Regions from separate parts of the Nonomuraea sp. JJY05 genome, predicted to be linked through region 1. Evidence: riboswitches for the same ligand, from Rfam matches in the RefSeq annotation. Region 1 holds a riboswitch; each other region holds the start of a gene.
What was found. Region 1 has a riboswitch for cyclic di-AMP ahead of ACFKCF_RS13330 (C40 family peptidase). Riboswitches for the same ligand answer to the same signal wherever they lie in the genome.
Positions count from the first base shown of each region.

Region 2: it holds a riboswitch for cyclic di-AMP, as region 1 does, so the genes downstream of both, ACFKCF_RS32735 (hypothetical protein) here and ACFKCF_RS13330 (C40 family peptidase) in region 1, are expected to answer to the same signal.
Region 3: it holds a riboswitch for cyclic di-AMP, as region 1 does, so the genes downstream of both, ACFKCF_RS25850 (C40 family peptidase) here and ACFKCF_RS13330 (C40 family peptidase) in region 1, are expected to answer to the same signal.
Region 4: it holds a riboswitch for cyclic di-AMP, as region 1 does, so the genes downstream of both, ACFKCF_RS11100 (CHAP domain-containing protein) here and ACFKCF_RS13330 (C40 family peptidase) in region 1, are expected to answer to the same signal.

Region 1 covers NZ_JBIEIS010000008.1:3,791-8,672, forward strand. Annotated here, with positions in the region: gene ACFKCF_RS13315 (RDD family protein) at 1-191, opposite strand, end outside; gene ACFKCF_RS13320 (RDD family protein) at 301-1,716, opposite strand; gene ACFKCF_RS13325 (amino-acid N-acetyltransferase) at 1,802-2,371, opposite strand; cyclic di-AMP (ydaO/yuaA leader) riboswitch at 2,649-2,797, shown strand; gene ACFKCF_RS13330 (C40 family peptidase) at 2,893-3,843, shown strand; gene ACFKCF_RS13335 (LuxR C-terminal-related transcriptional regulator) at 3,871-4,083, opposite strand; gene ACFKCF_RS13340 (winged helix-turn-helix transcriptional regulator) at 4,694-4,882, opposite strand, start outside.
Region 2 covers NZ_JBIEIS010000023.1:36,289-41,170, reverse strand. Annotated here, with positions in the region: gene ACFKCF_RS32745 (aminotransferase class III-fold pyridoxal phosphate-dependent enzyme) at 1-525, shown strand, start outside; gene ACFKCF_RS32740 (alpha/beta fold hydrolase) at 522-1,367, opposite strand; gene ACFKCF_RS32735 (hypothetical protein) at 1,406-2,095, opposite strand; cyclic di-AMP (ydaO/yuaA leader) riboswitch at 2,283-2,417, opposite strand; gene ACFKCF_RS32730 (DUF5302 domain-containing protein) at 2,588-2,788, opposite strand; gene ACFKCF_RS32725 (MDR family MFS transporter) at 2,837-4,285, opposite strand; gene ACFKCF_RS32720 (PadR family transcriptional regulator) at 4,342-4,839, shown strand.
Region 3 covers NZ_JBIEIS010000016.1:76,815-81,696, reverse strand. Annotated here, with positions in the region: gene ACFKCF_RS25865 (ATP-binding cassette domain-containing protein) at 1-73, opposite strand, end outside; gene ACFKCF_RS25860 (sugar ABC transporter substrate-binding protein) at 74-1,177, opposite strand; gene ACFKCF_RS25855 (ROK family transcriptional regulator) at 1,279-2,445, shown strand; gene ACFKCF_RS25850 (C40 family peptidase) at 2,559-2,960, opposite strand; cyclic di-AMP (ydaO/yuaA leader) riboswitch at 3,138-3,281, opposite strand; gene ACFKCF_RS25845 (3-isopropylmalate dehydrogenase) at 3,383-4,429, shown strand; gene ACFKCF_RS25840 (branched-chain amino acid aminotransferase) at 4,646-4,882, shown strand, end outside.
Region 4 covers NZ_JBIEIS010000006.1:323,386-328,267, reverse strand. Annotated here, with positions in the region: partial or broken gene ACFKCF_RS11115 (LysR family transcriptional regulator) at 1-80, opposite strand, end outside; gene ACFKCF_RS11110 (alpha/beta fold hydrolase) at 152-976, shown strand; gene ACFKCF_RS11105 (YoaK family protein) at 924-1,670, opposite strand; gene ACFKCF_RS11100 (CHAP domain-containing protein) at 1,955-2,629, opposite strand; cyclic di-AMP (ydaO/yuaA leader) riboswitch at 2,643-2,780, opposite strand; gene ACFKCF_RS11095 (Gfo/Idh/MocA family protein) at 2,898-3,851, opposite strand; gene ACFKCF_RS11090 (aldo/keto reductase) at 3,871-4,692, opposite strand; gene ACFKCF_RS11085 (hypothetical protein) at 4,790-4,882, shown strand, end outside.

The DNA.
Region 1 (4,882 bases):
AGCCACGCGAACGCACCGGGCAGCCGGCCGTCGAACGCCTCCAGCATCCCGACAGTTCGGAAGATGCCCCACAGGGCGATGAACAGAATGTAATAGAGCACCCCGAAGACGAACGCCTCAATCGCCCGGGCGGCGAGCCGTTCCCACCATTCCGCGGGCGGCGCGTCCGCCTGAGGCGGCGACCCGGCCATAACCCCACCTCGCGTCATCAGCGGCTCAGGTTCCCCATTTTGGTACGGCCTGTGCACACAAAACAGGGGCCGACGCGAAGCCGGCCCCTGCTTTTACCTGACGCTTGGACTACTTGATCTTCACCACTACGGTGTTCGAGAACTTGTCCGCGAACGTCTGCTGCAGCGGCTTGTCCCACAGCTGCGAGGCACCGTTGACGCCCACGGCCGCGTAGGCGAGCAGCGTGCTGATGAAGCCCAGCGGGATGGCGCCGAGCACATAACCGCCCCAGGTCAGGCCGGCACGCTTGAGCGCCACGTCGGTCGGCAGACCGCCCGGCGGCAGGCCCTGGCCCACGGGGACGACCTTGATGCCCATGACCATCTTGCCGACGGTCTGGCCCTTCGCCTTCAGCAGGAAGAAGTCGTAGCCGACCCATATTGCGGTCACGATGATCGTCGCCAGGATGCCCACGATCACGCTCGAGAAGACACCGCTGCTGGCGCCGCTGCTCGAGACGTAGCTGGCCACGAAGATCGCCGTCATGATGGCGGTGATGACCAGGTTCACGATGAAGAGGATGACGCCGTCGATGAGCCTGGCCACCAGACGCTGCCACCACTCCGCCAGGGGGGCCGGAGCGCCGGGCGGCTGCACGCCCACGGGCCCGGGCTGGCCGTAGGCCTGACCGTAGCCGGGCTGGCCGTACTGCTGCGCCTGCCCGTAACCCTGCTGGCCGTACTGCTGCTGCCCGTACTGCTGGTCGCCGTAGCCCTGCTGGGCGTATCCGGGCTGGGACTGCTGCCCGTAGCCCTGCTGGCCGTAGTCGGGCTGCGACTGCTGCTGCTGCCCGTAGCCCTGCTGGCCGTAGTCCGGCTGGGACTGCGGCTGCTGGCCGTACTGCTGCTGGCCGTAGTCCGGCTGGGACTGCGGCTGCTGGCCGTACTGCTGCTGGCCGTAGTCCGGCTGGGACTGCGGCTGCTGCCCGTACTGCTGGCCGTAGCCCTGCTGTCCCGACTGCGGCTGCTGGCCGTAGCCCGGCTGGGACTGGGCCTGCTGGCCGTAACCGGGCTGGGACTGCTGCTGGCCGTACTGCTGCCCGTAGTCGGGCTGGGACTGGGCCTGCTGGCCGTAGCCCTGCTGTCCCGACTGGGGCTGCTGCCCGTAGCCCTGCTGCTGCCCGTACTGCTGACCGTAGTCAGGCTGGGACTGCTGCTGCTGGCCGTATTGGGGTTGCTGGCCGTAGCCCTGCTGGGCCTGCTGGCCGTAGCCGGGCTGGGACTGCTGCTGCTGCCCGTACTGGGGTTGCTGACCGTACTGCTGCTGCCCGTACTGGGGTTGCTGACCGTATTGCTGCTGCTGACCGTACTGGGGCTGCTGGCCGTAGCCCTGCTGCCCGTAGGCGTCGTCCGCCCGGTAGCCGATCACAGTCGCGTCCGGGTCGGGCTCGCCGGGGTGGCGGCCCTGGTTCTGCTGCCCGTAATAGGGAGGCGCAGAGTTGTCGCCGGATTCGTCCTGTGGATACGGCGGCTGTCCGGTGCTCACCGTGTCACCTCGCTTCGAGTGCGCATGTGGCACGTGTCAGGACACATGCCTGTGCTGCCCAACGTATCGACATAGGTATCAACAATCACCTTTCCATCTGGTCAAGGTCCACGTCACCCGATGTCAGGTGGAGCAGCATGCGGGTGTTTCCCAGCGTGTTCGGCTTGACGTGTTCAAGATCCAAAAACTCCGCCACACCCTCGTCGTACGAGGCCAGCAGTTCGGCGTAGACCTCGGGTGAGACCGGCGTGCCCTGAATCGGGCGGAACCCGAGCCGCGCGAAGAAGTCGACCTCAAAAGTAAGACAGAATACACGTCGCAGACCCAAATCCTTGGCCTGCTGGATGAGCGCGGAGACGATCCGGTGGCCGACGCCCATCCCCCGGCACTCGGGATCCACCGCCACCGTGCGGACCTCCGCGAGGTCCTCCCAGAGCACGTGAAGCGCGCCGCAGCCGACGACCTGCCCGCCTCGCTCGGCCACCCAGAACTCCTGTACGTCCTCGTACAGCGTCACCGTGGCCTTCTCCAGGAGTCGAGGCCCCGCCCCCGCGTAGGTGTCGACCAGGCGCCTGACCGTGCGTACGTCGGGCGTGCGGGCACGCCGGACCACCACCGCGGTCTCGGGCACTGTCAGCTCGGCCACCTGCTCCATGGTTCTCCAGGGTACAGATCTCATTACGGCTCAGCCCTAACTCCCATGTCTCGGCCCATCTTGTTACATCTCGTGGTCAGCTCGGCACGGGACGGGCGCGGCCAGCTCGCGCCCGCCGAAAGCGCGGACGAATGGGGCATAGGGCCTCTTCTGCACGGGTGCCCACGAGATCACCTTGTGACCCTTCGGTTGTGAAACCTCTACAGACTTGGCAGTTCTGGTTGAGCACGAACCCGGAGTGCATTAGTGTCCAGCGACAATGTTCCCCGCGTGTCGCGCGGGAGACACGCCCAATTCTCGCAAGGGAAGCCGGGGAACCGCCGGTGGCGACTGCGACGCCACCACCGGGGTGAATCCGAGTCTCTCGGTAGGGCTGCTCCGGCCCGAACCCGTCAGCTAACCCGGTAGGCGTCGACGAGAGGAGCTGGTTGGTGAAGCCCACGCTCAGCGGTGGGGGGAAGTCGGCGGGCAAGCACGCCCGCCCTCCGGAACGGGCTCGGCGACCGCGCCGCATCGGTGTGGTGAGTCTCACAGTCGCCGCGCTGCTGTTCGCCATCCCCGTCGGTCCGGCGTCCGCGGATCCCGAGCCCTCGCTGAAAGAGCTCGCCAACCAGGCCACGAAGCTGCACACCGACATCGAGACGCTGACCGAGCAGTACAACGGCCAGCGGGAGAAGCTCAAGACCGCCAAGAAGGCCGCTGAGGCGGCGCAGAAGACATTGACGAGCAGCGAGTCGGATCTGGCCACCAAGCGCGCGAGGGCCGTCGCGCTGGCCCAGAACGCCTACATCACCGGTGGCCTGAAGACCCTCGCCTTCGCCACCTCGGACGACCCCGAGGGCTTCCTCAACCGCGCCGCGACCTCGTACGCGCTGCAGACCGAGCAGGGCGAGGAGATCAACCAGCTCACCAAGGCGATGGACACGGCCACCCGCGCCAAGGAGAGCGCCACGGCCCGCATCGACGAGGTCCAGAAGCTCGTCACCGAGCTCGACGGCAAGCGCGACAGGATCACGAAGCTGGTCGCGAAGGTCGAGAGCAGCCTGTTCAGGCGGGCCCTGGGCGAGGCCGGGCGCCCCGGCACGCGGGCCGTGCGGGTCAACCTGCCGATCCCGGGCTCGGGGAAGGCCGCGGAGGCCGCGCGGTGGGCGCTCACGCAGCAGCTCAAGCCGTACGTCTGGGGCGCCGAGGGTCCCAGCTCCTACGACTGCTCCGGGCTCGTCATGGCGGCGTTCCAGCGGGTGGGCATCTCGCTGCCGCACTACACCGGCGACCAGTGGACGGCCGGCCGGCACATCTCGCGCGAGGAACTCCGGCCGGGCGACCTGGTGTTCTTCTACAGCGACCTGCACCACGTGGGCATCTACATCGGCGGGGGCATGATGGTGCACGCCCCGCAGACGGGTGACGTCGTACGGATCGCGTCGATCGCGAGGCGGCCGTTCGCCGGCGCGGTGCGCATCGCCGACTGAGCGCGGCACCCCGGCGGTCCGCCGCGGCTAGATCAGCTGGCGGCGGGCTGCCCAGGCCACGGCCTCGATCGCTGTGGCCACGCCTATGCGATCGCAGATGCCCCGCAATCTTCGGCGAACCGTGCGCCCGCTGATATCCAGCCGCCGCCCTACCCGATCGACCGTGACTCCCTTGGCCAACTCCGCCAGCAACGCCAAATCAGCATGGCTGAGCTCAACGCCTTCAGTGAGCACATCCATCGGGAGCCCTCCCCCCAACAGCAGAACTTGGACCTCACAGACGGGCCAAAGCCGCTCCTCGCAGACGGTAAACGCATCCTGGAAAGGTCGTCAAGCATGACAATGGCCGCACTTGACGAGCGCTATTGACATGATCCGTTATATATGACGTACTCGCGATATGTCAGAACGTAGAGTGATCACATTGGGGCTTCCGGAATGACCCTGACCTGCGTTCCAGTTTTCGATCAGCGTGGTATGGATATTCCCCATGATCGATACATCTATGGCGTGATCTTTCCACCATGGGATCAGCCACCAATCGCTCGCTTTGTACGGCGTGACCATGCGATCCGACAACCCAGGTCAGATGGTTGATTAAGGCGACGTGATCAATCCACTGGGGGAATCTCCACCCTGGGATCCGACCGTGTGGAGGGCCCCGAGTGTGCCGGGCGACCTCGATTCCGGGTGCGCGTGAGCGGCGCGGGGCGCGGTGGTCACAGGGGTGGCCGGAGCACTGCGGGCAGGCGCTGACCCGGGCCCCGGCGACCTTGACGCGATGCTTACAAGCGGCTTCGGATCGAGAACCGGGCGGCCCGGAAGCCGGATTCGCGACGGCGATGATCGCTCAGGCGTTGGCGGCGTCGTAGCGGCCCCTGGCGGCCTCGACGTCCTCCATGTGGGTCTCGGCCCAGCTCTTGATCGCGGCCACCAACGGCATCAGGCTCTCGCCCAGCGGCGTGAGCGCGTAGTCCACGCGTACCGGCACCGAAGGGGTGAGCGTGCGCGAGACCAGGCCGTCGCGCTCAAGGCCCCG
Region 2 (4,882 bases), on a different contig from region 1:
GGGTTCCGGGTCGACCTGCGGGGGTCCTGGGAGCCGTACGGGGTGCGGCCCGACCTGACCGCCTGGTCGAAGGCCATGGCGAACGGCTACCCGATCGCCGCCGTCACCGGCACGGACGCGCTGCGCGGACCGGCGCAGACGCTGTACTCGACGGGGTCGTTCTGGTTCTCGGCGGTCGCCATGGCGGCGGCCAAGGCGACCATCGAGACGCTGCGCGACACCGACGGCATCGGCGCCATGGAGCGCGCGGGCACGCAGCTCCGCGAGGGGCTCTACGCGCAGGCCAAGTCCCATGGGTTCGTGGTGAACCAGACGGGGCCCGTGACGATCCCGTGGCTCAGCTTCGACGGGGACGCCGATCTCTCCGTCGCGATGTGGTGGAGCGACGCCTGCCTGCGGCACGGGGTCTACCTGCATCCGTGGCACAACTGGTTCATGTCGGCCGCGCACACGGAGGCCGACGTGGCCAGGGCGCTGGAGGGCACGGACCAGGCGTTCTCGGAGACCCGTGCCCACTTCGGCTAGGCGGAGGTGAGCTTGGCGATCTCGGCCACGACGGACGGCCAGAGCGCGCGCGGCAGGTCGTGGCCCATGCCCGGGTAGGTCACCAGCCGGGCGCCCGGGACGGCCGCGGCCGTGGCGTGGCCGCCCGCGACCGGGACGAGCTGGTCCGCCTCTCCGTGCAGCACCAGCGTGGGCACCCGCACCCCGGCCAACCCGAGCGTGCGGTCGCCCGAGGCCATGATGGCGGCGAGCTGCCGGGCCGTCCCCCCGGGATCGAAGCAGCGGTCGAACGCGAGTCCGGCCAGCAGGGTGATCCGGTCGTGGTCCAGCTCGTATCCGGGCGAGCCGATGACCGACCAGGTCCGCAACGCCTGTGCCAGGACCGCTTCGCGGTCGGCGGGGGGCGTGGCCATGAGGGCGGCGAGCGCGGCCTCGGTGGGCGGGGCCACCGAGGGGCCGGGAGTGGACATGATCGAGGTCAGGGTCAGCACCCGGTCGGGGTGGCGGATGGCCAGGGCCTGGGCGATCATGCCGCCCATCGACGCCCCGACCACGTGGGCGGCCGGCCAGCCCAGCGCGTCCATGAGTCCCGCCGCGTCGTCGGCCAGGTCGTCCAGCAGATACGGCGAGGGCGCCCCCATCGCGGGAACGCCCTGGTCGTGGAAGTGCGTGGACAGTCCGGCGTCGCGGTTGTCGAACCGTATGACGTGGTGTCCCTGGTCCGCCAGCAGCTGGCAGAGCCCTTCATCCCAGTGGATGAGCTGCGCGCCGAGCCCCATGATGAGGAGCAGGGGGCGTCCTTCGTGCGAGCCGAAGCTCTCGTAGGCGATTTCGATGCCGTTCGCGGCTACGCGGGTGGTCACGTGGACCAGAATGACATTCTGGTCCACGTCCGTAAAGTTCAGCCCTTGAGGAGATTGCGGACGCGGTCGCTGGCGAGCGCCACGCCGCCGCCCACCGCGGCCACGGCGCTGGCCACGACGGCGCCGGTGCCGGCGCTCCACTCCCCCGCCTCCGGCGCGGGCGGCACGGCCGCGGCGCCCACCGGGGGCTCGGCCGGGTTGTCGTCGTGCTCGGACCAGGCGCCGGTCGAGAACGGGACCGGGTAGTTCTTCTTGCCGGGACCGTTGCCCCACTTGGTGATGACGTAGTCGACCTTGATGTGCCCCTGGCCGCCGACGCCGTCGACGCCGAGCGTCTCCATGTTGAACGTGCCGCCGGTCAGCTCCGCGAACGTCTTGCCGTCCAGGTCGAGCATGACCCCGTTGTTGGAGGGCACACCCGGGCCGCGGTCGCCGACGAAGAAGGGCAGTTTCTTGCCGTCGTGGATCACGTAGCCCTCGGTCATGAGCGGCCAGCTCGGGCTGGCGGCCAAACCTTTCTGCATGGGCTTGCCGCTGGCGGGCAGACCGGTGTCCCCGGCGCGGCCGGAGGCGTCGTCCCAGAAGTACGAAGCGGTGGTCGAGCCCTTGAGCAGGACCTTCTCGTCCGTGTTGGAGTCGGCGTGGGCCGCGGTGCCGGCGATGGTGAGCGCGCCGACGGTGGAGGCGGTGAGCAGAGCGAGGGTACGCAGGCCAAAACGTGCAGACATGGAAAAGTAAAGTCCTTCGCGAGGGGGCAGGGAGGTTGCGCTCGCTTGAAAAAGGGCGTAGCAGGGCAAAGCACCTGACAGGGGGAAAGCTACGCGGAGCGCGAAACGAGCCTGAGAAAGGGACCGCTCAGAGGGCGGTCGTCATCACGCTGTGTGGATGTTCTACGTGATCATTCAAGATATGCATACGTCCTCTCCATCTCGCCTACCGGGTTAGCTGACGGGTTCGGACGTGGAGATGCCCTACCGACACGCGGTCGGATTCACCCCAGGGAGGTGGGTCCCCGGCTCCCGAGTGATCGGGATTCGGCGCCAGCCGGCTGGTCCCCTCTTGGTAAGGTCCACGCCACCGGCTGGTAAGTGGGCATCACTCTAACCACGTATTCCGGACAAACACAAACAGTTCGTCATGAATTGGTGTAAAGATCTACCTGCCCCCGGGCATAGAGAAAGGGGGCACGGCGTTGCCGCACCCCCTTGAAATTTCCGGCCTCAGCCGCCGCTCTTGCGCCTGAACGATCTTTTACTCGCAGCCGGACCGTGCGTCCCGTGGATCTTCGATGGGTCGCCGCCCTTGCCACCCGCGCCTGAGCCCGCGTGCTGGCCGCGCTTGCGCTCCAGCGCCTCGCGGAACTTGCGCTTCATCTCGTCCTCGGGAGTCTCGCTGACTTCCGACTCCGGTGTATCCGCCATGAGGACCTCCATGGTGTTGGGGACTATCACAGCTTCGCACGACGCCGCTTATGACGCGAAACTGGCCTCAACTCTGCTCTGCGGCGTGGCGGGCACCTCCAGCCGCCTGGCCGGCATGGCCACCAGCGCCACCAGGGCGAGCAGCGCACCGGCCACCCCCAGCGACGGGATGACCGCCGCCGCGGCGGAGGCGTGCGCCGCGGCCAGGCCGTGCGCGGGCGCGTCCGCGGTGACCGTCGAGGTGTAGAGGGTGCCGCCGACGGCCAGCGCCACCGAGCCGCCGATCTGGCGGAAGAAGGTCAGGTTCGCCGAGGCGATGCCGATGTACTGCGGCTCGACGGACTGCTGGGAGGCCACGGTCAGGCCGGACAGCATCGGGCCCATGCCCAGCCCGATCAGCAGCATCCAGCCGGCCAGCAGCAGGCCGTCGGTGTGCGCGGTCAGGTTCAGGCAGAGCAGGGCGCCCGCGACCAGCAGGAACGGGGAGGCGACCAGCCACGGCTTGTAGACCCTCGTCCTGGACATGAGCGCGCCCATGATGACGCTGCCCACGACCATGGCCAGCGTCATCGGGTAGATCCTCAGCCCCGACTCGGTGGCGCTGACGCCGAGGGATTCCTGGAAGTAGCGCGGCAGGAACACCACGCCGGCGTACATGCAGAAGGCCGTGAAGAACGACGTGGCGTTCACGAGCGTGTAGGTGCGGTTGCCGAACAGGTGCATGGGCATGATCGGGCTGCCCGCCCGCCTCTCGACCAGCACGAACACCGCCAGCAACGCGGCCGCGAGCACGATCGGCCCGGCCACGGCGGCGTCGGTCCAGGTGTGGCCGTCCAGGCCCTTCTCCGTCAGGCCCAGCAGCAGCGCGCTGATGGCCACGGTGAAGACCGCGATGCCCGCGTAGTCGGGGCGCCCGCCGCCGCCCACGCCCGGCCGGTTCGGCAGGCGGCGCGCGACGATCGCGATCAGCACGAGCCCGAGCGGCACGTTCACGTAGAAGGCCCACCGCCAGGTCGCGTGGTCGGTGAACAACCCTCCCAGGAACGGCCCGGCCAGGTACGTCAGCCCCATCACGCCGCCGAGCGCGCCCTGCACGCGGGCGCCGTTCGTACCCGGCGGGAACATCTCCATCACCAACGCCATCGACAGCGGCAGCAGCGCGCCCGCGCCGAGGCCCTGCAGCGCGCGGAAGGCGATGAGCTGCGGCATGTCCTGCGCCGCCCCGCACAACGCCGACCCGGCCACGAACACCACCATCCCGATCAGCAGCAGCGGCTTGCGCCCGTGCTGGTCGGACAGGCGGCCGTAGAGCGGCACCGTCACCGTCGAGGTGAGCAGGTACGCCGTCACCACCCAGACGTAGAGCGTGGTGCCGCCCAGCTCGGCGGTGATCCGCGGTAACGCGGTGCCGACGATCGTCTGGTCGAGCATCGCCAGGAACATCCCACCGAGCACCGCGAGCAAGAGGAGCCCTTGAGGCTTTATGTCATCATTCACATGTGAAGAGTGATATGTAAGTTCTGACATGTCAAGTCTTCGATATGCTGGCGCGCATGTCCCTTCGGATCGCGCTTCTCGGGCTGCTCGAGGCCGTGGGCCCGGCGAGCGGGTATGACCTGGCCAAGAAGTTCGAGCACTCGCTCAACCACGTCTGGCAGGCCGGGCACACGCAGATCTATCCCGAGCTGGTGAAGATGGCGGCCGACGGCCTGGTGGCGGCCTCGTCGGAGGGCGCGAGGGGCCGCAAGATCTACACGATCACCCCCGAGGGGGCGCGGGAGCTGCACACGTGGCTGGTGGAGCACGAGCCGGTCTTCGTCGTACGCAACGAGACCGCGCTGCAGGCGTTCCTGCTGCCGCTGCTGTCCACGGAAGAGGCGATCGCGGTGGTCGAGCGGATCAAGGCCGGTTACGAGGCCCGGCTGGTGGTCCTGGACTGCCAGCCCGGCGACGGCTCCGGCCGCTACGCGCTGCGGCTCGGGGTGGCCCAGGTCCGCACCGGCATCGAGTGGGCCGAGGAGACCCTGGCCGCCCTCAGGGGCCTCAGGTAAAGGGGAACCACTCCGTTCCTGGTGTTGGGTTGGAACGGCCCAG
Region 3 (4,882 bases), on a different contig from region 1:
GCAGGTCCAGGCGGGCCCCGTCGAGCGCCTGGACCGCCCCGTACCGTTTGGAGATGCCTGTCGCCGAGAGCATCTACTTGATGCCCTGCTTCTCGCAGGCGGCCTTGACCTCGCCCGTGCAGAGCTGGGCGGCGGTGTAGAAGCCGTCCTTCACGATCGTGTCCTTGACCTTGTCGGCCGTGACGGGGATGGGGTCGAGGAGGAACGCGGGGATGTCGGCCGCGCCGTTGTTGACCTTGGCGGGGGCGGCGGGCTGCTCGCCCTTGGCGAGGGCGACGGCGAGCTCGGCGGACTTCTCCGCCTCCGCCCTGATGTCTAGATATATGGTCATGTACTGCTCGCCGGTGAGGATGCGCTGGACGGCGGCCAGCTCGGCGTCCTGGCCGGTGATCGGCGGGAGCTGCTGGTAGCCCGCGCGCTTCATGGCCGCGATCGCGCCGCCCGCCATGCCGTCGTTCGCGGACAGCACGCCGGTGATGGTGTCCTTGCCCAGGGCGGTGATGGCCTGCTCCATCTCCTGCTGCGCCTTGTCGGGGCTCCAGTCCGGCGTGTCGAACTCCCTGCCGACCTTCACCTTCCCGTCCAGCACGCTCTTGGCGCCCTTCTTGTAGTCGGCCGAGCTGGGGTCGGTGGGGGAGCCGTGGATCATCACGATCTGGCCCTTCGCCGCCGTGCCCCTCGCGGTCATGGCGTCGAGCAGGGCCTGACCCTGCATCTCGCCCACCCGCACGTTGTTGAACGAGACGTAGTACGCGTAGTCGATGCCCGAGATCAGCCGGTCGTAGGCGATGACCGGGACCTTCTTCTGCTTGGCCTGGTTCACCAGGGGGGCCACGGCGTTGGCGTCCACGGCGTCGAGCACGAGCACGTCGGCCTGCTGGGTGAGCGCGGCCTCGACCTGTTGCTGCTGCTTGGGGGCGTCCTGCTCGGCGTTGCTGTAGAGGATCTTGCAGTCGGGGCAGAGCGACTTGACCTTCGCCTCGAACAGCGGGCGGTCGAACGCCTCGTACCGGGTGGTCTTGGACTCGGGCAGGAACAGCGCGATCGTCTTACCGCCCTGGCCCTGCGTGGTCGTGGTGGTGGCGCCGGTGCCGTCTCCGTTGCCGTTTCCGGCGTTTCCGCAGGCGGCGGCCAGGAGGACCGCCGCGACAGGGATTGATCGCCATGCTCGGTGCATCGCACTTCGTCCTTCCGGATGTGCCGCCCCTGTGTTTGGTAAGAAAGGTAATTTACTATCAGGCGAGTTGGCTAGGCTCTGTTGCCTCAAAGGAGGGTGAGATGCGGGGGGACCTGGGTAATCCGCGGCTGCTGCGCGTGCTGAACGAGCGCCGCCTGCTCGACAATCTTCAGGAGCACGGTCCCACCTCGCGCGCCGACCTCGCCAAGATCACCGGCCTGTCCAAGCCCACGGTGTCCGCGGCGCTGGCCGGGCTGGAGGAGGACGGGCTCGTCCACGTCGTCGGCGAGGTGTCCGGCCGCCCGGGGCCGGTCACGTCCCTGTACGACCTCAACGCCGCCGCCACCCACGTCGCCGGCGTCGACATCGGGCGCGACTGGATCAGGGTCGGCATCGCCGACCTGCGCGGCGCCTTCGCCGGCCGCAGAGACGGGCGCAACACCGCCCAGACCTCCGCCGAGCTGGCCGTCCTGGTCGGGCAGCTGTGCCGGGCCGCCGCCCGCGAGGCCGACGTCGACTGGCCCGCCCTCGCCTGCGCCGTCGTCGGATCGCCCGGCGTGTACGACCCGGCGCTCGGACGCCTGGAGTTCGCCCCCAACCTGCCCGGCTCCGACCTGGCCGAGCGCCTGCGCGCCGCGCTGGAGGTCGACCTCGTCATCGAGAACGACATCAACCTGGCCGCCGTCGGGGAGCACGTGCATGGGGCGGGACGGGGCAAGTCCAACTTCGCGCTGGTGTCCATCGGGACCGGCGTCGGGATGGGCATCGTGATCAACGGCGAGCTGTACGTGGGCGCCCGGGGAGCGGCGGGGGAGGTCTCGTACGTGCCCACGGCCGAAGACCCCCCGCCGCCGGCCGGCGACGCCCTGGCCCACGGAGCCACGGAGGCGGTGACCGCCGCCCCCGGGGTGGTCCGCGCGGCCCGCGCCGCCGGACTGAGCCTGGAGACGGCCAAGAAGATCTTCGCCGCGGCGGCCTCCGGCGACGGCGTCGCGCGCTCGGTGGTGGAGGCCGAGGGGCGCCGCATCGGCGGCCTGCTGGTGGCGGTGGCGGCCGTGCTCGATCCGGAGGTGATCGTGCTCAGCGGTGGCGTGGGCCGCAACCTGGACCTGCTGGGCGAGGCCATCGAGGGTCGCATCGCCGAGCTCGGCCCGCTGCGGCCGTCTGTGGTGGCCAGCACGCTGGGGGACAGCGGTGTCCTGCTGGGCGCGGTGGCCCGCGCCAGGACCCGCGCGTGGGACCTCATCTTCGACGCCCGCCTCCCCTGACCGCACGCGGGGAGGCGGGCGCGGAAGCCTCGTACAGGTGACCGCACGCGGGTCGGCGCCCGCGCAAGCCTCCTACAGGTGACCGCACGCGGGGAGGCGGGCGCGCAAGCCTCCTACAGGGTGGCCGTGAGAGTGGTGGGCGTTTCGTCGCGCTCCTTCTTGAGCTTGAACCAGAGCCGCACGCCCTTGGGGTCGGGGCGGACGCCACCCACGAAGGAGTCTCTGCGCCAGGAGGTCAGGCGCTCTTCCTTGACCACGTCGCCCGTGTGCGGGGAGTGGACCATGTAGCCGGGCCGGGAGATCATCCCGACATGCCCGAGGCCGTGGAAGAAGACCAGATCACCGGGTTTGAGGTCCTCCCAGGCGATCTTTCTGCCGAACGCGCCGTACTGTTCGGCCGCGGTGCGGGGGAGTTCGATTCCGGCGTGCTCGTACGCCCTGAGCATGAGTCCGGAGCAGTCGTATCCGCTCGGGCTGGCGCCGCCCCACACGTACGGTGTGCCGCGTTTGCTCATGGCGAACTTGAGGGCGATCTTCCAGGCGGGCTTCGGAACCTGTTTCTCCTGGATTTCCTTGATCTGGGTGCCGGTCAGAGTGGTGGGGTCCTCGACCTTGGTCGAGGCGTGGGCTGGGGAGGCCAGGATGAGCCCGGCGGCGCCCGCCGCCAGGACAATGGCGATTCGAGACAGGGGTCTGTCCTTCCATACGGCCGGCCGGGTTAGCTGACGGGCTCGGGCCTGGAAGTAGCCCTACGGCATGGGGATGCCGACTCGCCCCAGGGGGAAGTGGGTCCCCGACTCCACGCAACGGCTGCGCGGATTAGGCTGGTCGGTGACTTTAACGAAACGGTCAAAGAACCGCAATACCGGACAAACGGGGCGTCCGAAAAATGAGATGAAGTGTTCGTCAGTCGAGACGACGCGGTAAGGTACGGCCCATGGAGTCGCGTAACATCCGTCTGGCCGTCATCCCCGGCGATGGGATCGGCACCGAGGTCGTGGCCGAGGGGCTCAAGGTCCTGGAGGCAGTCGGCACGAAGATCGAGCCCACTCACTACGACCTGGGAGCCGCACGCTATCACCGTACCGGTGAGACGCTGCCCGACGCCGTGCTCGAAGAGCTGCGCGGCTACGACGCGATCCTGCTCGGCGCCGTGGGCGACCCCAGCGTGCCGCCGGGCATCCTCGAGCGCGATCTGCTGCTCCGGCTCCGCTTCGAGTTCGACCACTACGTCAACCTGCGCCCGGTCAAGCTGTTCCCCGGCGTGGCGACCCCGCTGGCCGACACGCCCGCCGAGAACATCGACATGATCGTCGTCCGCGAGGGCACCGAGGGTCTCTACGCGGGCACCGGTGGCGCCATGCGGCGCGGCACCCCGCACGAGATCGCCACCCAGGAGTCGCTCAACACCGCCTACGGTGTCGAGCGCGTGGTGCGCTACGCGTTCGAGAAGGCCGTCACGCGGCCGCGCAAGAAGCTGACGCTCGTCCACAAGACCAACGTCCTCACCTTCGCCGGTGACCTGTGGCAGCGCACGGTCAACCGCCTGGCGCAGGAATACCCCGAGGTCACGACCGACTACTGCCACATCGACGCGGCCTCGATGTTCTTCGTGACCCAGCCGGAGCGGTTCGACGTGGTCGTCACCGACAACCTGTTCGGCGACATCATCACCGACCTCGGCGCCGCCATCGCCGGCGGCATCGGCCTGGCCGCCAGCGGCAACATCAACCCCGAGCGGTCCGCGCCGAGCATGTTCGAGCCGGTGCACGGCAGCGCCCCCGACATCGCCGGCCAGGGCAAGGCCGACCCCACCGCGACCATCCTGTCCGTCGCCATGCTCCTCGACCACCTCGGCCTGCACGCCGAGGCGGCCAAGGTCGAGCAGGCGGTCGCCGACGACATCCTCGAGCGGCTGGCCGGCTGGGCGGGTCGCACCACTCACGAGATCGGTGACGACATCACCGCGCGAGTATCCGGCTAGGACCGCCTAGCCTCCAACGCGCCTGGTGGTCCGAAGAGGGCCGCCAGGCGCTTTTTTGCGTCCAAAAGGGCTGATCGCCCCATTGGCCGCTTGCCATCCCATATAGCGAGACAATAGGAAGTACGGGGCTGTCTTCCGGGCAGCACCCGCCCACCAGCACCGATCCGCAGATTTCTGTAGATTTGGGCAGAATTCGCAGAGAGAAGGACCTCCGTCATGACCATCGCTCAGAAGCTCAGCTTCGACGTGCAGCTATCCGACCACGCTCGCACCGCGGCCGAGCGGGAGCAGGTACTGGCGAACCCCGGCTTCGGGCAGACCTTCACGGATCACATGATCTCGATCGACTACACCGAGGGGCAGGGCTGGCACGACGCCAAGCTCCTGCCGTACGGCCCCCTCTCGCTCGACCCGGCCACCTCGGTCTTCCACTACGCGCAGGAGCTGTTCGAG
Region 4 (4,882 bases), on a different contig from region 1:
ATGCCGGTGTGCTCGGCGGCGGCGGTGAAGCCGCCGTGTTCGGCGACCGCGATCAGGGCTCTGAGCTGCGCCAATGTCATACCGGCATACCTTAATTGGTATTTGACCGGGACACTCCCAGAACCCGATGGTTATGTCCATGTTCGAGCGAATGACGGTCGAAGTCGACGGCCGCATGGCCAGCTATCTGACGGCGGGCGAGCGGGGCCCGGTGGTGTTGCTGCTGCACGGCACGTACTGGAGCCGGGTCTGGGCGCCGGTGATCGACGGGCTGGCGGCGGCGGGGCTGCGTCCTGTGGCGGTGGATCTGCCGGGGCTCGGCCGTTCCGGCGGGGAGCTGGCGGCGGAGTCGGCGGCGGTTCCGGCGCTGGCGGCGTGGGTGGCCCGGTTCGCGGCCGTGGTCGGCGCGGGGGAGCGGCTCTCGGTGGCGGGGCACGACATCGGCGGTGCGGTCGCCCAGCACCTCCTGGTGGAGGGGGAGCCAGAGGTGCGGCGGCTGGCGCTGGTCAACTCGGTCACGTACGACTCCTGGCCGGTGCCCGGCGTGGCCCGTTACCGGGATCCGGCCGTGGTGGCGGCCACGACCGTGGAGGAGCTGCTGGCCGCCCGCCGCAAGGCGGTCACCACCGCGCTCGCCCGGCCGGCCGCCGAGGCGGAACTGGCCGAGTACCTGGATCCGTGGAACGACCCTCGGGTGGGCCGGTCGTGGATGGCGCTGGCGGGCGCGGCCGACAGCCGTTACACGCTGGACCTGGTGCCCGCGCTCAAGGCCGATGAGACGCCGAAGCTGCTGGTGTGGGGGGAGGAGGACACGTTCCAGGAGGTCCGGTACGCCGAGCGCTTCGCCGCCGAGGTGCCGAACACGACGCTGGTGCGCGTTCCCGGGGCGGGGCACATCCCGATGGAGAACGATCCGGCCGGGGTCACCCGGGCGCTGGCGGAGTTCTTTCTCGGCTCAGACCGCTGCGGGCGATGAGCGCGACGGCGGTGAGCAGGGTCAGGGCGGCTGTCAGGGCGGGGGCGGGGCCGGTGGTGAGGTGGAGGGCGGCGCCGGCCAGGGCGCCGAGGAACATCGCGGCCACGGAGGCGGACCGGCGCAGGGCGGCGCGGCCGGGGGTGTCGGCGGCCAGGCCCGTGAGGGTCGTGGTGAGGACGTTGGTGACCAGGTCGGGTACGCCGAGCGCGCGTACGGAGGCGTTCTGCAATCCCATGCCGCAGGCGAGCAGCACGATGAGGGTCGCGTGGGGCCAGGTCGCGCGATGTCCGGCCGTGAGGGCGACGGCGAGGGCGGCGGCGACGAGGAGCGCGTGTACGGCGGTGGCGGCGGCGAACGCCCGTCGCGGGTTCGGAACCCGCCTGATCGCCCGGCCGGCGCTCCAGGCGCCGGCTGCGAAGGCGGCGAGGGCCGCCGGTGAGGCCCATTTGGACATTTGCGCGTCCCCGGCCAGGGCGAAGCCGAGGAAGACGATGTTGCCGGTCATGTTGGCGACGAAGACGCGGCCCAGGCCGAGGAAGCTGACGGCGTCCACGAGGCCGGTGACGAGGGCCAGGAGGATCAGCAGGGCGGGCAGGACGCCGTGCGGGTTGGCGCCGCCCGGGAAGAGCCCGTCGGCGACCCACCGCAGCCCGCTGCGCACCAGCCTTCCGGGGCGTCTGCGCGCGGCTGGCATGGCGGGCGGCTCCTTGGCGAGGTGGCGGGCGGCTCGTCTGGGGTCTTCCCCGGTGGCGGGCTGCTCGTCTGGGGTCTTCCCCGGTGGCGGGCGGCTCGTCTGGGGTCTTCCCCGGTGGCGGGCGGCTCGTCTGGGGTCTTCCCCGGTGGCGGGCGGCTCGCCTCGGGTCCTCCCCGGTGGCGGGCCGCCGCACTCGCGCGGGTGAACGCGACGAGCGCGCGTCCCGTTGCGGGACGCGCGCTCGTTGGGCGGCGCGGGGGATGGAGCGCCTGGGGGAAGTCAGGTCAGGAACGGTACTGGGGGTAGCCGTAGCCGACGACCTGGGACTTGGGACGAATGCGCTCCTCGACCTTGCCGTTGCCGGTGTTGCCCTCGATGGTCGAGATGGTGCCGTCGCCGTTGTCCTTCTCGACGAACCCGACGTGGTTGATGTCGTTGAGGTTCTTGCTGCCGCTCCACGAGAAGTACACGACGGCGCCGGGCTTGGCCTCGGTGCCGAAGCGGTGGTTGGCCGCGAACCACTTGGCGTGGGCGACGGTCCAGGCGTCCCAGCCGATCTGCGAGCGGGCGCCGGTCTGCTCGCCCACCCAGGAGACGAACATCGCGCACCAGGCGGCGTTCAGGTAGTGGGCGCGGCTGCCGCCGTCACGGGCGATGGTCTCCGCGGCGCGCTGCGAGTTGGCGTACCACCGCTGGAACTTGGTGCCGCCGCCGGCCGCGTTCTCGGAGATGCCGACCTGGGCCTTGGCGAGCGCCAGGACCTGGTCGGCGGTGACGCTGACCTTGGTCTCGCGCGAGCGATCGGCGTGGTCGGCGATGGTGGCCGTGTCGATCGGCTGCTTCTCCGCTGCGGTGGCGCTGGTCATGTGGGCGCCGAACGCGGATCCGAGGACGGTGGCGCCGAGAAGGGCGCGGGCGATGTTGGTCTTCGCAGCAGAGGTAAAGCGGAAGTTGGCCATCGAGGGGGTTTGCTCCTTGCTTCCATACCGCTTACCGGGTTAGCTGACGGGTTCGGGCGTGGAAGCTGCCCTACGGCACCGAAGTGCCGATTCACCCCAAAGGACGTGGGTCCCCGGTTCCGCCCGAGGGCGGATTCAGCGGTCACAGGACGGTCCTGTGATGTGTCGTGCGATGGTCAGACAAGTCCGGACAAACCGGACGTATGTCTCAAGAATGCCTCAAACGTAATGCATAAGGCAAGAGGGTTACAAATCGATAAAGGCCCAGCTAGGCGACCTGCCTGCGAGCCTCGGCCAGAAGCCCCATCATGGCAAGGGATTCGTCAAGCGGCATGATCGAACTTTCGGTCCTGCCTTCGGCCGTCGCGGCACGGACCTCGCGGAGCTCTCCGGCGTACCCGTTGTCAGCCGGATCGAGCACATGCTCCTCCGGCTCCATGGAGGGCCCGGAGAGCAGAATCCGCGGCGTCGCCCAGAACGGCGCCTGGAGGTCCGCCCGCATCTGAGTCCCTACAACGCAGGCATGGTTCGGGTAATTCCCGAGCAACGAAGTCTCCACGAGAGCCTTCCTCCCGCCGGCGTAGAGCAGGACGCCGCCGGCCTCCGCGTCGACGCCGTTGGGCGCCAGAGTGCCGGTGATCCGCAGCTCGGAGGGCATGCCGAAGAACAGCTGTGCCAGGCCGAACGGGTAGATCCCGAGGTCCAGGAGCGCCCCGCCGCCGAGCTCCGGCGCCCACAGCCGGTGCTGCGGGTCGTAGGCCTTGGCGAAGCCGAAGGAGGCGTGCACCGAGCGGAGGTCGCCGAAGCGCTCCTCGGCCGCGATCTTCTGGATGAGCGGGTTGAACCGCATCCACATCGCTTCCATCAGGAACACGCCCGCCTCGCGGGCCAGGCGTACCATCTTCTCCGCGTCGTCCACGGTGGCGGCCAGCGGCTTCTCGCACAGCACGGCCTTGCCCGCGGCGATGGCGACCTCGGCCACCTCCAGGTGCTGGGCGTGCGGCGTCGCCACGTAGATCGCGTCCACGGCCGGGTCGGCGCAGAGCCGCTCATAGGAGTCGTACGCGGACTCCGCCCCCAGCGTCGCGGCCAGCGCCTGCGCCCGCCCCAAGTTCCTCGACCCGACGGCGGCCACCCGCATGCCCGGTTCGGCCGCGATGGCCGCCCCGACCGTCCGCGCGATATTCCCTGTCGCTGCTATACCCCACGCAAAATCCCGCACGCGGGAGATCGTAGACGAGTCAGGTCATGTTGAACGTGTCGGGGTCGGGTCCGATCCGCTGGCCCCTGTTCATCGCGCCGATGGCGGCCATGTCCTCGGCGTCGAGGATGAAGTCGAAGACGCCGATGTTCTCGGCGATGCGCGCCGGGGTGACCGACTTGGGGATCGCGACGTGGCCGAGCTGCAGGTGCCAGCGCAGCACGATCTGCGCGGGCGTCTTGCCGCACTTGTCCGACAGCTTGGCCAGCGCCGGGTCGTTCAGCAGGCCCTGGCCCTGGCCGAGCGGGCTCCACGCCTCGGTGAGGATGCCGTTGGCCTCATGGAAGGCGCGCATCTCGCGCTGCTGGAGGTACGGGTGCAGCTCGATCTGGTTGATCGAGGGCACGATGTCGGTCTCGTTCATGAGGCGGGTGAGGTGGGCGATGCCGAAGTTGGAGGTGCCGATGGCCTTGACGCGCCCGTCACGGTAGATCTTCTCGAGCGCCTTCCACGCCTGCACGTACTTGTCCTGCTGCGGCACCGGCCAGTGGATGAGGAAGAGATCGATGTAGTCGAGGCCGAGCCGGGCCAGGGACTCGTCGAAGGCCGCCTCCGCGCGGCCGTGGTCGGCATTCCACAGCTTGGTGGTCACGAACAGCTTCCGGCGCGGCAGCTCAGCTTCGCGCACGGCCTGCCCCACGCCCTCTTCGTTGCCGTACGCGGAGGCGGTGTCCACGTGCCGGTAACCGGCTTTGAGCGCGGTGGCGACGGCCTGTGCGGCCTCGTCGGCGGGGACCTGCCAGACGCCGTAGCCGAGCTGCGGGATCTGCACGCCGTCGGTGTTGAGCATGAGCGAGTTCATACCCTCCATTGTTCACGTCGCGTTTCTGGTGGCTTAAGGCGGCGGGGCTAGCTTGAAGCGGTCGTGAACGGGCCATCACCCGGCTGGGAGGACAGGAGTGGTCGAACAGGCGTCGGCCTGGGTGGAGTCACCGCTCCAGATGCTGTGCGCCGTCGAGGCCCATTACGCGGGCGTGCTCGGCCCCGAGACG